2 regions of the Aeribacillus sp. FSL K6-2848 genome follow, and region 2 is predicted to be linked to the other one. Evidence: a T-box and tRNA genes for the amino acid it is inferred to sense, from the RefSeq annotation. Region 2 holds a T-box; the other holds one or more tRNA genes.
The links. The T-box of region 2 lies ahead of glyQ (glycine--tRNA ligase subunit alpha). A T-box ahead of a tRNA ligase gene usually reads a tRNA of that ligase, here a tRNA-Gly.
Positions count from the first base shown of each region.

Region 1: it has a tRNA-Gly gene. The T-box ahead of glyQ (glycine--tRNA ligase subunit alpha) is inferred to sense a tRNA for this amino acid. The anticodon was not compared.

Region 1 covers NZ_JBBOQQ010000001.1:3,395,939-3,403,958, forward strand. The annotation lists gene trmL (tRNA (uridine(34)/cytosine(34)/5-carboxymethylaminomethyluridine(34)-2'-O)-methyltransferase TrmL) at 1-467, opposite strand, end outside; gene NSS70_RS16385 (amidase domain-containing protein) at 500-1,420, opposite strand; gene queG (tRNA epoxyqueuosine(34) reductase QueG) at 1,461-2,594, opposite strand; gene NSS70_RS16395 (B3/B4 domain-containing protein) at 2,677-3,342, shown strand; tRNA gene NSS70_RS16400 (tRNA-Gly) at 3,462-3,535, opposite strand; gene trpB (tryptophan synthase subunit beta) at 5,280-6,443, opposite strand; gene NSS70_RS16410 (VOC family protein) at 6,528-6,920, opposite strand; gene NSS70_RS16415 (hypothetical protein) at 7,269-7,577, shown strand; gene NSS70_RS16420 (class I SAM-dependent methyltransferase) at 7,654-8,020, shown strand, end outside.
Region 2 covers NZ_JBBOQQ010000001.1:2,964,137-2,972,156, forward strand. The annotation lists gene glyS (glycine--tRNA ligase subunit beta) at 1-1,168, opposite strand, end outside; gene glyQ (glycine--tRNA ligase subunit alpha) at 1,161-2,051, opposite strand; T-box leader at 2,121-2,294, opposite strand; gene recO (DNA repair protein RecO) at 2,411-3,163, opposite strand; gene NSS70_RS14335 (YqzL family protein) at 3,194-3,334, opposite strand; gene era (GTPase Era) at 3,447-4,352, opposite strand; gene NSS70_RS14345 (cytidine deaminase) at 4,345-4,743, opposite strand; gene NSS70_RS14350 (diacylglycerol kinase family protein) at 4,842-5,201, opposite strand; gene ybeY (rRNA maturation RNase YbeY) at 5,204-5,680, opposite strand; gene NSS70_RS14360 (HD family phosphohydrolase) at 5,677-7,809, opposite strand; gene NSS70_RS14365 (PhoH family protein) at 7,869-8,020, opposite strand, start outside.

The DNA of each region.
Region 1 (8,020 bases), 430 kb from region 2:
AATCCATGAAAGCTTTGCTGTCTTAGCGCCTCATACACTAAAATAGCGGCAGTGTTCGACAAATTTAATGCCCGAACGTTTTCCGTCATTGGAATGCGCAAACACCGATCTTCATTTTCTGCAAGCAATTCTTTTGGAAGTCCTGTTGTTTCACGTCCAAAAATGAAGAAAATCTCTTTGGAAGGATCACTAAAATCATAGCTCGTATAATATCGTTTTCCAAATTTAGTTATATAGTAGAAATCCCCGTTCTGGTTTTGCTGAAAAAAATGGTCAAGAGAATCATAATAATGAATGTTTACAAATTCCCAATAATCAAGCCCTGCGCGTCGAAGCATTTTATCATCCGTTGAAAAACCTAAAGGACGAATTAAATGAAGGGCTGTATTAGTCGCCGCACAAGTTCTAGCAATATTTCCAGTATTTGCAGGGATTTCTGGTTGATATAAAACAACGTGTAATGCCACAATGATTCACCTCGAAAACTATTATAACATTTTTAAGAATCCTCATTATCATCAATGATATGAAAAAATTTATATTGAATGTTTTCTGTATAGGCAGTTGAGTCTTCGTACGACCAATATCTCATTCGGCTGTTGGATGTTTGGGCATTGACAAGCGGCATATCGCTTTTATCTTTTGCAACAACAAATGTTGAATGGTCAAATCTGCCGTCGCCTTGAAAATCATAACAAATCACATCCCCGGGCTTAAGCAGCTCAGGAGACGAAACTTCTTTCGCTCTAAGTCCTGTTTTCGATGTGGACAAATACAGCATCAGCGCATGAGCTACAGACCAGCTGTAGCTCCAATTATTATTCGCAAGCCACCATCCTGATGACCGGTTCGGGTAGCCTCTCATCGGCGCATCACCGGCACGTAAACATTGGGAAACATAATTTGTACAATTTACGTCAAAATAAGGATAATTCGGATTTCTGCTGTTCCACCACCGTTCCGCATATTGGACGCTTTTCAACCGATCATATTGAAAAGAAACCCGTTCATCTTTTTCTTGCCATTTTTCGTTTGTCCAATCATCCTCTTCATCTTTATGAAAACAGTCTTTTAGTTTAACTTCATCAGATATTAAATGACCTTTATTGGAAAACTTCGCTACCCGCTCTTCCCCAATTTCTTCTATATATAAAAAATCACCCTGCTTATAAAGAAGCCTGTAATCACATAAATAATCTACAACGGTTGCCTCATCTTCGATCTGTTTCGGCCATTTTATGAGACAAGTCGCTTTCACTATTTCCGCTTTTCGTTTTGCTGCCAGCTCTTTTTTCTTTTCACACCATTCAAGCTCTGAAGATTGCTGCCGATTGTGATTGACAGATTTGTTCACTAAAAATTGCAGCTTTTCATTTATTTTTCGATAAACAGCCTGTACGTCCACATTTGTCACCACCATTTTCGTTTCTTCTATATACGTATGATGGTGACAATTAAAATCATGCTTTCAACATTTCAATTCCTTTGACAATTTCATTCTTTACTTCTTCATCTTGTTCTTTTTCCAGAGCTTTTTCCAATTCAAAAAGCACTGATTGATCTCCTATCCTTCCAATCGCCCATGCGGCGGTTCCCCGAATAATCGGTCTTGAATCTTCGTGCATCAGTTTAATTAAGTCAGGCAAAGCCGTTCTATCTTTATAATGGGCTAAAGCGATGATCGCATTTCGCTGAATCGGTTTTTTTCCTCTCCATGAACCAGCTATATGGCCGAATTTTTCTTTAAACTCGCGGTTTGAAATATGAAGAAGCGGCTTTAATTTTGGCTTTGCAATTTCAGGATCCGGTTCCATTTCAGAATGGATATGGAAATCCTTTCCTTTATTTTCCGGACAAACAAGCTGACAAGTGTCACAGCCGTAAAGCCTGTTTCCGATTTTCCCACGGTATTCATCAGGCAGAAACCCTTTTGTTTGCGTTAAAAAAGCAATACATTTCTTTGAATCGAGCTGCCCGCCTTGTACGAGCGCACCAGTCGGACATGAATCGACACATATGTTGCAGGATCCGCATCGGTCTTCAATGGGGCTGTCGGGAGGAAAAGGAATATTTGTAATCATTTCGCCCAAATATACATAAGAGCCGAATTCCGGTGTAATAATCATGCAGTTTTTTCCGCTCCATCCGATACCGGCTCGCTCTGCTACGGCCCGATCCGACAGCTCCCCCGTATCGACCATCGATTTAACCTGTGCTCCGTCCACTTTTTCTAAAATAAATCTTTCCAGCTTTTTCAACCGATCTTTTAGAATCACGTGATAGTCTGTCCCCCATGAAGCCCTGCAAAATAAACCGCGCCGCTCTTTTTTTGTACTTCTGGGAGCATTTTTCATTTTTGAAGGATATGCCAACGCTATAGAGATAATCGATTTTGCTTTTGGAAGGAGCAGCTCAGGATTTGTCCGCTTTTCGATATCAGGCTCCTCGAATCCTGACTGATATCCTAACTGCTGCTGTACAATTAGCCGCTCCTTCAATGTTTCAAAAACATCAGCACTCGCAAAACCGATTTTATCGATTCCAATTTGCTTGCTGTATTCAATAATTTCTTGTTTGAGAACTGCGAAATCCACACCGCTCCACCCCCTTTATTTTTATTTCAAAAAATATATAAACTATGTTAAGATAAAATGGCTGAAAATAGGAGGGAAATCAATGGAATTTTTTATTGCTGAAGAGGTCAAACAACGAATTCCTCACTTTAAAATAGGCTTAATTGAGTATGATCATATTCAAGTATCCGAATCCCCCCAAATGTTAAAAGGGAGACTTCGTTTCTTTCAAGAATCTATTTTTTTCGATCTAGAAAATAAAAATGCAGCTGAATTAGACGGCATTCGAGAATGGCGGGAAGTCTTTAAGCGTGTTGGCACTGATCCTAATCGATACCGCCCATCCAATGAGGCTCTTTTTCGCCGCGTTCAAAAACAGCAATACTTACAGTCTATCCATTCAGCCGTTGACTTAAATAATTTTTTCTCCTTGAAATATGAAATTCCGTTAGGCATCTACGACCGAAACAAAATAAAAGGACCTATTACGTTAAAAATCGGTAAAAATGGCGATTCATATGATGCCATCAACGGCCGCCAAGTGAATTTGGAAAATAAACTAGTAACCTGTGATGCAAACGGACCTTTCGGAAGCCCCTATGTTGATTCTAAGCGAACAGCAGTACAGCTTTCGACAACAAGCGCTTTACATATCGTTTATTTAAAGCCATCGATGCGGACAGAAGAAGCAAAAAAATTACTTGAAGCGATGGCAAACATGTTTGTTCAAATTCACAGTGGAGATGCTCGCCAACAAATTTTCGCTTAAGCCTCTCCCTTTTCTTTCTTTTAATGGCATGGCAGCCATATACAAAATTTCTATAATGAAAAAACGCAATGCTTCGTTTGCTTATAAAAACGAAACACTGCGTTGATGAATGATATGTATGGAGCGGGTGATGGGAATCGAACCCACGACATCAGCTTGGAAGGCTGAGGTTTTACCACTAAACTACACCCGCATATATTATTCGATTTTCTATTAAAACGAAAAACACGCATTTGCCATGCCTCTTCCTCTTCCAGCTTATTCGAAGAAGTAAATGCGTCGAGGCAACTCGATGCTTATTCATTGAAGCATCGCTCGTGGCTGAGGTTTTACCACTAAACTACACCCGCATACATTATTTCTTTTCTATCAAGACGAAAAACACGCACTTGCCATGCCTCTTCCTCTTCCAGCTTATTCGAAGAAGGAGATGCGTCGAGGCAACTCGATGCTTATTCATCGAAGCATCGCTCGTGGCTGAGGTTTTACCACTAAACTACACCCGCATACATTATTTCTTTTCTATCAAGACGAAAAACACGCACTTGCCATGCCTCTTCCTCTTCCAGCTTATTCGAAGAAGGAGATGCGTCGAGGCAACTCGATGCTTATTCATCGAAGCATCGCTCGTGGTAGCCGTAATGCAATGACGGGTTTTATTATAGCAAAGCGAAAATGACGGTGCAACGGAAAAATGTAAAAAAAACGACATTTTTTTATGTTTTTGTCGAAATTGTGAACAAAATAGATACCAAGCTGTCCATTTAACACCCTATACCACTGAAAAAAGCATTAAATCAACAAGTTTTTCTTATTTCGTTCATATATTTACAAAGCTGGTGGTAAATGTCCGGCGTTTAAATGTAAACTCCGAAATCATGGCAAGCTTAGATAACAGTTAGATTGAACCCCTCAGTCATTCCTTCGCAAACTAAATTTATCAACCAACATAAAATACTAAGAGCTGAGAAGATTCCTATAAAATCAGAGTAAAGTTAAGACCAAATGATAACTATACCTCAAAAACTACACCATTTTGATTCATTGAAAAAATGTGATGAGCGCACTTATCCCATATCTTTTAACTTTCTATAGCACTTTCGTGACTACAGCTCCCATACCTTGCCCATTTCAGAGCTGTCAAGAATTTTTTCAAAGATAAATATACACTTATCCGGTGGATCAAAAATCTGCCTTTTTTATATTACTATAAACAACTTGCTCTTCTAAAAATTCAGCTGATGAATCGTTAAAAGAATCGAGTAGGAGGGAGCGATTAACTCCCGTCCTCTCACACCACCGTACGTACGGTTCCGTATACGGCGGTTCAATTAAGATAATTGACGCAAGTTTTCATAACTTCCGTGAATAGCTGTTCTCTTTATGCCAGTGGTCACTCCACCCTCCAAGAGGTCTCCCACGGGATTCACCGCTTCCTCCCTCAAGTGAGGTACTACGTTTTCTGTGTTCATCATGACTCACTGAATGCCAAGGGCTATTCTCTCTTAATTGTTCGGTCCTTCTTAGTTGTTCTAGACCAACTAATACTATGACCTCTGCTGACTTCTGACGGTTCAGCTACTTATCACTAAGTAGGTTATGAAGCGTACTTCACATATCCACCAGACCTCCCCGGGTAAGAGTGTAATCTTTCCTTCCATCCATCTGCTTCATTTACTCTGTATCACCTTCGGCAAAAAGGGCTTTGTTTTGTCTTGCAAACTCACCCAGTGATACCTAGCCTCATATGAAGTTCGTGTTCCGAGAGACCTTAAAGTTTGCCGCTCGCTTCCTTCAGATTCCGCGTCACCACGGACACCCTTGCGTTAAGCTAACTGCTACTTCTGCCTTCGCAGCTCGGGACTTTCACCCTATAGATTACACCCATGCCGGGCGCACAAGTAAAAAATCGACGTTCAAAAACGCCGATTTTCACCTTATTTTTTCAACATTTCAAACACTTGCTCGACATCCTTATCTCCTCTGCCAGAGAGATTAACGATCACAATATCCTCCTTGCTTAGCTGCGGGGCAAGTTTCATCGCATATGCTACAGCATGTGAACTTTCAAGGGCAGGGATGATTCCTTCCAACTTAGATAATTGCTGAAAAGCTTCCAAAGCCTCTTTTCCAGACACCGTAACATATTCTGCCCGTCCGGTTTCCTTCAAATAGCTGTGCTCTGGACCAATTCCAGGATAATCAAGCCCTGCTGCAATAGAGTAAGTCGGCATTGGATCATTATTTTCGTCAAGCAAAGTTAAGCATTTAAATCCGTGAATAACAGCTGGAACACCTTTCGTAAGCGTTGGTGCCTCTTCCGGCTCCACTCCTATTAATCTTACGTTTGGTTCGTCCAGATAATGCGCAAAAGCTCCGATTGCATTGCTTCCTCCTCCTGCACAAGCAATCACTGCTGTTGGAAGCTTCCCTTCTTTTTCAAGAATCTGCTTTTTCGACTCTTCACTAATAACCGATTGAAAATGCTTGACAATTGTTGGATACGGATGCGGGCCGACAGCAGATCCAAGCAAGTAAAACGTGTTTTGGTAATTTTCCACATAATCAGCTAAAGCTGCATCCACCGCATCCTTCAAACGTCCTTGTCCTTTTTCAACCGGTACTACCTTTGCACCAAGCAGCTCCATCCGAAACACATTTAATGCCTGCCGCTCTGTATCGAGCTTGCCCATATAGATGGTGCATTCCATTCCAAACATCGCACACGCGGTTGCTGTTGCAACACCGTGCTGTCCAGCACCCGTTTCTGCAATGATTCTAGTAGCCCCCATCCGTTTGGCAAGCAAGATCTGTCCAATTGCATTATTGATTTTATGTGCTCCGGTATGATTTAAATCTTCACGTTTTAAATAAACTTTCGCGCCCCCGAGCGCTTCTGTGAAATTTTTCGCATATGTCAGCGGATTTTCTCTACCAACATATTCTCTTAAATAATATGCCAATTCTTCATTAAACGTTGAATCGTTTTTAAATTTTTCGAAATTCTCTTCCAGTATGTCCAATGCTCTTTGCAAATCCTTTGGAACAAAGCTTCCTCCAAATTGGCCAAAATAACCCTTCTCAACTGTTTGCTGACTCATCTTACTCATCTCCTCTAAGCTTTTATTCAATTATAGCAAAACATGTTCAAATCAAACACTTATTTTTAGAATTTCTGCCGCTTATTATTTTGCATAGTTTAGCTCCCAAACTACACCGAATTTATCGATTACCACACCATATTTTGAATTCCAAAAAGTATCTTGCAATTCCATTTTGACCTGTCCGTCTTTCGCTAATGTTGTAAAAATTGAATTTATTTCATCTTCTGACTCCAAATCCAATGTCAGCCATATATTGTTCCCCTTCGTCACCGGTGAGAAAACATCGGCAAAATAAAGTACACATGATTCGTTAATATGCAGCTCGGCATGAATATATTTTCCTTCGTGGCCTTTAAACATTTCTTTTCCATCGGATGTCTCTACATTTTTGAGTTCTCCTCCAAATACTTGCTGATAATATTGCAACGCTTCCTTACAGTTATGCAAATAAATATGAGGGATTATTTTTTTCATCTTTTTTACCCGCCTTTGCCAGATTGTAGGGATAAACATTCTTCTCGTCCATTTTATCATAAGGGAATGACACCTTGTTTTATATAAAAATAAACGGGTTAAATGATTCAAAGCTTTTTCTTTTGTCCAAACTAAAATCTTTATGAAATAGAGCATTACTAGAAACAATTGAAATATTCTAAAATATAAAATGAAGTTAAAAAGCGCAGCGTGATGCAGGTTACCTGCTCCGAAAATAGTTTTCAAATTGGTAAACAAGAAACATCTTGTTATATTGTGTAATCTTTCTTAACGAGATACTTAGCAAAAAATTCAAATTATGTAAAAATCAATTTGGAGGACACATTCATGAAGAAGAATGACTACTTTCATTCGAAAAATTACACCGGGAATCATTTACATGTAGACAACTTTAAAGATGAATTTTCCCCTTTTATCGAAGGAATTGCCTGGGAAAGAACTGATGGCACAATGGATTTATTTTTTGACGATTTAAAAGAGGAAGAATTTCAACAATTATTTGCAAATAAAGAGCATTATTATGATAAATTTAAAGGTGGATTTATAGAAAATGTTCAAACAAATGAGGAAGCGTATGAAAAATTTCGTCAATGGGTGGATGAAGTACTGGAACCGTTTAGAAATGGCCAAAAATAAGCGAATGTTCCATTGAAATGCATTTTGCAAAATTCTCCCATATTTTTACTACAAATGAAAGAAGGGATCCTATCACATGAAAAAAGACAGTTGGAATGCAGCTTTGTATGATGCAAAACATTCATTTGTTTCCAAATTTGGAGAGCATTTGCTTGATCTGTTGGAGCCAAAAAAAGGTGAACGTATTCTTGACCTCGGCTGCGGTACGGGAGATTTAGCCTGGAAGCTTTACGAATTAGGAGTTGACGTCGTCGGAATTGATAAATCAGAAAATATGATTAATCAGGCTAAAGCAAAATACCCCGGTTTAAGCTTTGAGGTGAAGGATGTTCTAAATCTTGGATACCGCAACGAGTTTGATGCCGTTTTCTCCAATGCAGTTCTTCACTGGATCAAGCCGCCAAAACAGGCGTTAATCAATATATACCAGGCCTTAAAGGAGA
Region 2 (8,020 bases):
CAGTCCGTTTAATATAAGCTTTCTCCTCATTGGAGCATTCAAGCTTTTCGCTAAGCTTTTCTGATAATTTTACAATTCGGCGAACCTTGTCACCGATGGAGCCCAGTTCTTCATGAAAAACAATTTTTTCAAGCTTCTCCAGTGCGGTATCGATGGCAAGCTTTTTGTCTTCTTCGTAAAAGAAATTTGCATCGGAAAGTCTTGCCCGAAGGACCTTTTCATTCCCCTTGGCAATCGTTTCAATGTTTTGATCATTCCCGTTTTTTACGGTAACAAAAAACGGAAGCAGCTTTCCATCTTTATTTTTGACAGGAAAATATCGCTGATGCTCCTTCATCGTCGTCACTAACACTTCTTCAGGCAATGTTAAAAACCGGTCTTCGAATGAACCGTACAGGGCGGTCGGATATTCCACCAAGTTTGTAACTTCCTCGAGCAAATCTTCATCAACAGGGATGATCCAGTTTTCCTTTCTTTCCAGTTCCTCCAGCTGTTGAATGATCATTTGTTTTCGTTTTTCATAATCGGCGACAACAAACTGGTTCAACAAAGTATTTTCATAATCGCGTGGAGTGGAAATTTCCGCTTTCGTTCCTAAAAAGCGATGGCCATACGTAACATTTCCTGTCGGAACATCGGTAATGGAAAACGGAATGATGTCTTGTCCAAATAAGACAACTAACCATTGTATCGGACGGATATAGCGAAGATTCCAATTTCCCCAACGCATATTTTTCGGAAAATGGATGGTTTGAATAATCTCTTCTAACCCTGGGAGCAGTTCTTTCGTTTCTTTCCCTTTTTGAAATGTTTGAACAAAAGCGTACTCAACACCGTTTACTTCTTTAAAGGATATGTCGTTTGTGGAAGCTCCTTGGCTCCGTGCAAAGCCTAACGCTGCTTTTGTCCAATTTCCATTCTCATCAACCGCAATCTTTTTTGCCGGTCCTTTTGCTTCGCCAAGCAAATCTTCCTGTTTTTCATTTACATCCTCTACAAGGACGGCAAGACGTCTAGGAGTTGAATATTTTTTTATTTTGGCGTAAGAAATGCGATGTTCATCCAGCCAAGCTCCTACTTTGTCAGCCAGCTGATCAATCGAAGACAGGATGACGCCGGCAGGCATTTCTTCAAGCCCGATTTCGATAAGTAAATCCCGTTTATTCATGATTTTCGGCCCCCTTGTTTTTCAGCATTGGAAAACCGAGTTTTTCCCGTTCTTCATAAAACGTTTTGGCAACTTTTCTTGCCAGCTTTCTCACTCTGCCAATATATCCGGTTCGTTCTGTAACAGAAATAGCTCCTTTTGCGTCAAGCAAATTAAATGTGTGCGAGCATTTTAAAACGTAGTCGTACGCTGGATGAACGAGACCTAATTCCATCTGTCTGTGCGCTTCTTTTTCATACGTATTAAACAGTTCAAATAGCATGTTTGTATCGGATGTTTCGAACGTATACTTGGAATGCTCATATTCAGGCTGATAAAAAATGTCCCGGTATGTAAATCCGTTTGTCCATTCAAGGTCAAATACATTTTCTTTTTCTTGAATATAAGACGCCAAACGCTCTATTCCATAAGTAATTTCAACAGAAATCGGTTTGCATTCCAGTCCTCCGACCTGCTGAAAATACGTGAATTGAGTAATTTCCATTCCGTCAAGCCAAACTTCCCAGCCAAGCCCTGCGCAGCCGAGAGAAGGATTTTCCCAGTTATCTTCCACAAAGCGGATGTCATGTTCAAGCGGATCAATTCCAAGAGCCTTTAATGAATCTAAATAAATTTCTTGTATGTTTTTCGGAGACGGCTTCATAATGACTTGGAATTGATGGTGTTGATAAAGGCGGTTCGGATTTTCCCCATACCTTCCGTCAGCAGGTCTTCTTGACGGCTCCACGTAAGCAACATTCCACGGTTCTGGCCCGATGGAGCGAAGAAATGTGTATGGGCTCATGGTTCCGGCACCTTTTTCTACATCATATGCCTGCATCAAAATACATCCATGATCGGCCCAATGCTTTTGCAGCGTCAAAATCATTTCTTGAATGTTCATTCATCATGCACCTCCACAATTAAGTTATGTTCGAACAAAATAAAAACCGTCCCTAATGCAACAAAGTTGCATAGGGACGGGATGACCCGCGGTTCCACCCTATTTGCTGAAAAACGTTTCAGCCTCTCGTAAACCGTTATTGCTCTGGAACGCCGTTCCCTGCATCCTCATACCTTAGCTCGCACCATCCTAAGGTCGCTTTCTATGAAGATTGCAGGTACTCTTTTCCTTCATCGCATTTTATTATTCAATTTGACACGTACATTTCCGCTCATTACATGACATTAAATCGCTTTTTCTAACAGCATGAGGGGGGGATAAATCCTTCATTTGAAAGGTTTCACATCCATGTATATGGTTTACAACATTTCTTTTAAACTGTCAAGCTGATTTAAAAATTTTTTCGATTTCAGCGATAAACCTGCATATTCCTGATAATATTGATCAAGAACAAATCTCAGTTCTTTTTTTGTCTCAGGGGAGACGGATATTTGACCAATGCGGTTTAAGTCAATAGAATAAAACAGCCGCAACAGCTTCACTGTCTTCTGAGAAATATTGAGCCTGTAAGGATCTTTTTCAAAACAGCGGCTGCAAATCAATCCGTTTTCTTTTAATGAAAAATGAAACGGTCCGTTTGTTTCGCCGCTTACTGCACATTTGTTTAATTCGGGATATAAACCGAGAACGTTGAGCATCTTTATTTCAAATATATTGGTCAAAATTTCCGCATCCTTTTCTTCATTCAGCAGATGAAGTGTTTGAAATAAGAGCTCAAACAAAAAAGGGTTTCTGTCTTTTTCATCTGTTCCTTTATCAAGGAGCTCTACAATATATGAAGCATATGCAGTCAAAAAAATATTTTCCTTAATCTCTCTAAAAGCGGAAATGATTTCTCCTTGGCTTAAATTACCCAATCCAGAAGATTGATGATACAAAAAATTTCCATACGTAAAAAGTTGGGTAACAGCTGCGAGGCGGCTGTTCGGTTTATTTGCGCCCCGTGCCATTACACCAACTTTCCCCAACTCCCTTGTATATATTGTAACAACTTTATTGGTCTCACCATATTCCGTTGTACGAATGACAATTCCTTCCGTCTTTACAAGCATTTCTCCACCATCCTATTGGATACAGCACTACTAAACAGGGAGATCAACCTCAGTCCGCTCTTCTTCCTTCATTTGACAATCTTTCGTCCGCTCCTTTTCAAGCTCTTTAAAAAGGAGATATGTGTCAATATTACCTGTAAACGTGAATACTTTCCAGGTAAAATCTAACATATTGTCCCCACCTTTCTGTCGTTGTTCCTAAGCTATATCCAATTCATTGTTATCATAGCCTTTTTGACTCATTTTCATGTTTTGAAAATATTTCTAACTTCCTTCAAGTCAATTAATATTCGTCTTCCCTAAATCCAAAATCTCGCAATTGCGACAGGCGATTTCTCCAATCTTTTTGCACTTTGACCCACAGCTCTAAAAAGACTTTTGATCCGAGCAAGTTTTCAATGTCAACCCTTGCCCTTTTCCCAATTTCTTTCAACATTCTTCCTTGCTTCCCAATGATAATACCTTTTTGAGAGTTGCGTTCCACAACAATTGTTGCAGCTATATATACTGCATGGTTTTCTCTTTTTTCAATAGAATCAACAACAACTGCGACAGAATGCGGGATCTCTTCTCTTGTCAAATGCAATACTTTTTCGCGAACTAGTTCAGAAATGATAAAACGTTCCGGGTGATCTGTCACCTGATCACTAGGATAATATTGCGGACCTTCCGGCAAATACGCTTCAATTTGCCCTAGCAACGTTTCAATGTTGTTTCCTTGCAGGGCAGAAATTGGAACAATTTCCTGAAACTCGAACTTTTCCCTGTATTGGTCAATAAGCGGCAATAAATCATCAGGATGAACCCGATCGATTTTATTGACAACTAAAAATACAGGAGTATCGGTTTCCTTCAATCGTTCCATGATATATTCATCACCGCGGCCTAATCCTTCTTCAGCATTAATCATAAACAGAATTAGATCCACTTCTTTGAGCGTATTTTGAGCGACTTTCATCATAAAATCGCCCAATTTATGCTTTGGTTTATGAATACCGGGAGTGTCGATAAAAATAATTTGTGAGTTTTCCGTCGTATAAACCCCTTGTATTTTGTTTCTCGTTGTTTGAGGTTTATCGCTCATAATCGCAATTTTTTGACCGATTACACGGTTAATAAAAGTCGATTTGCCGACATTCGGACGGCCGATGATTGATACAAATCCTGATTTAAATTTTGTCTTATTCATGTAAATCCTCCGATGTAAATGCTTCTGGTAATAGTTGTTCAACTGTTAGCTCGTTATAGTCTCCGTTAAGATTCGCCAAAATCACCTTCATATTTTTAGGACAGAGCTCTGCTATGACTTGCCTGCAAGCGCCGCATGGCGATACAGGGCGCTTTGTATCCGCAACTATGGCAATAGCTGCGAATTCATTTTCACCTTCTGAAACCGCTTTATATATAGCAGTGCGCTCGGCACAATTGCACATGGAATAAGCTGCGTTTTCAATATTGCATCCTTTGTATACTTTTCCATCCTTTGTCAGAAGTGCTGCACCTACTTTAAATCGAGAGTAAGGTGCATAAGCAAATTCTCTTGCTCTTTTTGCTTCTTCAATCAGTTGATGGGAGTCCATAGCTTCCTTCCTTTCGTTTACGTTGCAGCTTATACTCATTATTTTACATCATTTTTCATTTAATTTCACGTTTATTTTTTCAGAAAATTCTACATTTTTCACGAAAAAACTTCAATTATTTTGGGGGCAAAAATGATGAATCCGATGACAACCGAAACGGCTGCATAAACCAATACTGCTCCTGCAGCTGCATCTTTTGCAGTTTTAAGCAGAGGATGAGATTCTTTCGACACAGCATCAGCGATTCGCTCAATGGCAGTATTGACCAGCTCTAAAGCTAACATTCCGCCAATTAATAGGAGAATGACAATCCATTCAATTAAGCTAATGTTGAAAAATAATCCGGCTGCGATCACGATGATCGCAACTGTCACATGAATTCTAAAGTTCCGCTCGGATTGGAAGGCTGCAGCTATTCCTTGTACGGCAAAATAAAAGCTTTTCAACAAAGTCTTCATGTTTATCCTGTTCTTTTCAATCCAAATTTCTCTAAAATTTCCTTTTGCCTTGAAAACATTTTTTCTTCTTCTTCTTTTGTCATATGATCATAACCTAATAAATGCAAAAAGCCATGAACAGATAAAAATCCGAGCTCTCTCATAAATGAGTGGCCGTATTCTTCTGCTTGCTCTTTCGCTTTTTCTATTGAGATAATGATATCCCCTAAATGAGGGGGGAGATCAGCACCTTGGATCTCCACTTCATCTTCTCCTGTTTCTTCAAGCGCAAATGAAATCACATCTGTCGGCTGATCTTTTCCCCGGTAATCCCGATTGATCTCTTGAATGTCTTTATTAGTAACAAAGGTTATAGATACTTCCGAATCTTTGGGAACACGTTCTTCTAAAGCAGCAAATTGCAGCAAATTTTCGATCGTTTCTATTTCCTCAGAAGAGAGTGTTTCCGTCTGGTCGAAAATGTCAATGGATAATGTCATGTTTTCTTCACCTTCTTTTCATGAAATTCCGGATATTCAATTCTTGAATGAAAAATCCCCTTCAATGTTTCACACAATATTTTTGCCACCGTTTCAAGCTCTTTAAACGTTATATCACATTCGTCGAATTGCCCGTCTTGAAGTTTATCTTTTATGATGGAACGAACAAGCTTTTCAATTTTTTCGGGCATCGGATTTTTCATTGAACGAACAGCTGCTTCTACACTGTCAGCGATACAAATAACGGCAATCTCCCGCGTTTGCGGCTTCGGACCCGGATATCTAAACTCACTTTCCAAAATAGGCTGATCACTATTTTCTTGGGCTTTATGGTAGAAAAATTTTAAAAGCGATGTTCCATGATGCTGCAGAGCAATATCGATAAATTCTTTCGGCATTTTATGCTTCCTTAACATTTCTGCTCCCTCTTCAGCATGAGCAATAATAATGTTTTTGCTTAGCTGAGGGGACAATTTATCATGCGGATTTTCCATGTTCATTTGGTTTTCAATAAAATAGCGCGGCCGTTTCGTCTTGCCGATATCGTGATAGTAGCTTCCAACTCTTGCCAACAACCCATTCGCACCGATCGCTTCGCAAGCAGCCTCGGCTAGATTGGCCACCATTACACTGTGATGATAAGTACCAGGCGCCTCCGTTAATATTTTCCTTAATAAAGGATGATTCGGATTCGACAGTTCAATCAGCTTCATCGTCGATAAAATGCCAAAACCTGATTCAAAAAAAGGCATTAAACCGATTGTCAAGACGGAAGAGATAACACCTGATACAATCGCCATAAGAAAATAAGAACCGATCTCTAGATTCGAATAAATTCCATTTTGAATGAATAAAATAGCGGTGATCACAACAATATTAACAGCCGAAACGAAAAGACCAGCTTGTAAAATTTTCGAACGGACGTTATGTTCCCCTAGAAACAGAATGGCTGCGATGCACCCGCATAAGTAGTAAAGACCAATTGTAAAATTAAATGTGCCAGTGACTCCATCATTAAAAATCAAGCTTCCGCAAAAAGCATATATAATGCTTGTCACGAACGCAAGGCGGTCATTAATCAAAAGCTTTGTCAACATAACTCCCATCAGCACCGGGACAATAAAGCCGATATGAGAATAGTCCATTTTTTGAAATAAGCTGATAATCTTCATGACCGTTAACGTTATCGCTAGGATGATGGTAAAGAGAAGCAATGACTGGTTTTTACTCGTAAAGAACGAGTTCTTTTCTTTTTCAAAAAAATATGCAAGATAGATCATCACTAATAAGACTAAAATGAAAAGACCAATGATCGGCTGAAATGTGTACTTATTATCTAAAAGGCCCAACAATTCCAGCTTTCTATATACTTCCCTGTCAATTAATTGGCCCTCTTCGACTATAATTTGACCTTGCTTAATTTGAACCTCCTGCACTTTTTCTTTTGCTTCTTCCCGCTTTTCATCTGTTGATTTTGGGTCAAATACATAATTGGAAATAATTGCGCTGCGTCCAATCTCTTCAGCTGCTGAGCGTATCTTATCCGGCAAATTCACGTTTTGAAGCCGTTCTTTCACTTTGTTTCTCGCTTCTTCTAATTTTTCAGCCGGAATCGGCTCGCTCATCGTTTCATTGACAGCCGTAACAACCGCATCTTTCGCCAGCGTAAGCTGTCCTTCATTTGCACTTAACAACGATGTATATACGCTTTCAGGATATTTATCATACATATCTCCTAAACTGCTTTTAAGCCTGTCAAGCTTCTCTTTGCTGCTCATTTCGGCATTAGATGAAGCCTCCATGATGGCATCAAATAAAGATTCGACCAAATCCACACTGTTGTCCGCATATTCTTTTTTTAGCACATATTGATCTTCCACGCTTTCAGCAGCTTCTTCTCTTCTCTTTTCCGTCATTTCCTTATCGACAACGGTAACAGGTGCGTAAATCGTTTGGTCGGATACTGAAAATAATTTGGCATCAAACGTGTCCGGTTCTACATTGCTGTATAAAACGGTAAACAAAATTACTCCAATAACGGGATATAAGAAAAGATGAAGGGATTTCATTTTTTTCAAAAAATGGAATATCGGCTGTTTCCTGTCTTTGCGATCCATTTTTCTTTTCATTTGTCACAGCACCTCCGATCAATTCTATGCAAAAATGACCCGGTCATGATGAGCGGGTCTTACTGATCATCTTTTTCATAAGCCTCAATAATTTTTGAAACGAGCGGGTGCCGCACGACATCAGTTTCCTTTAAATATACGAATGAAATGCCTCGAATGCCTGATAATTTTTCATTCGCTTCAAGCAGTCCTGATTTTACTCCTTTGGGCA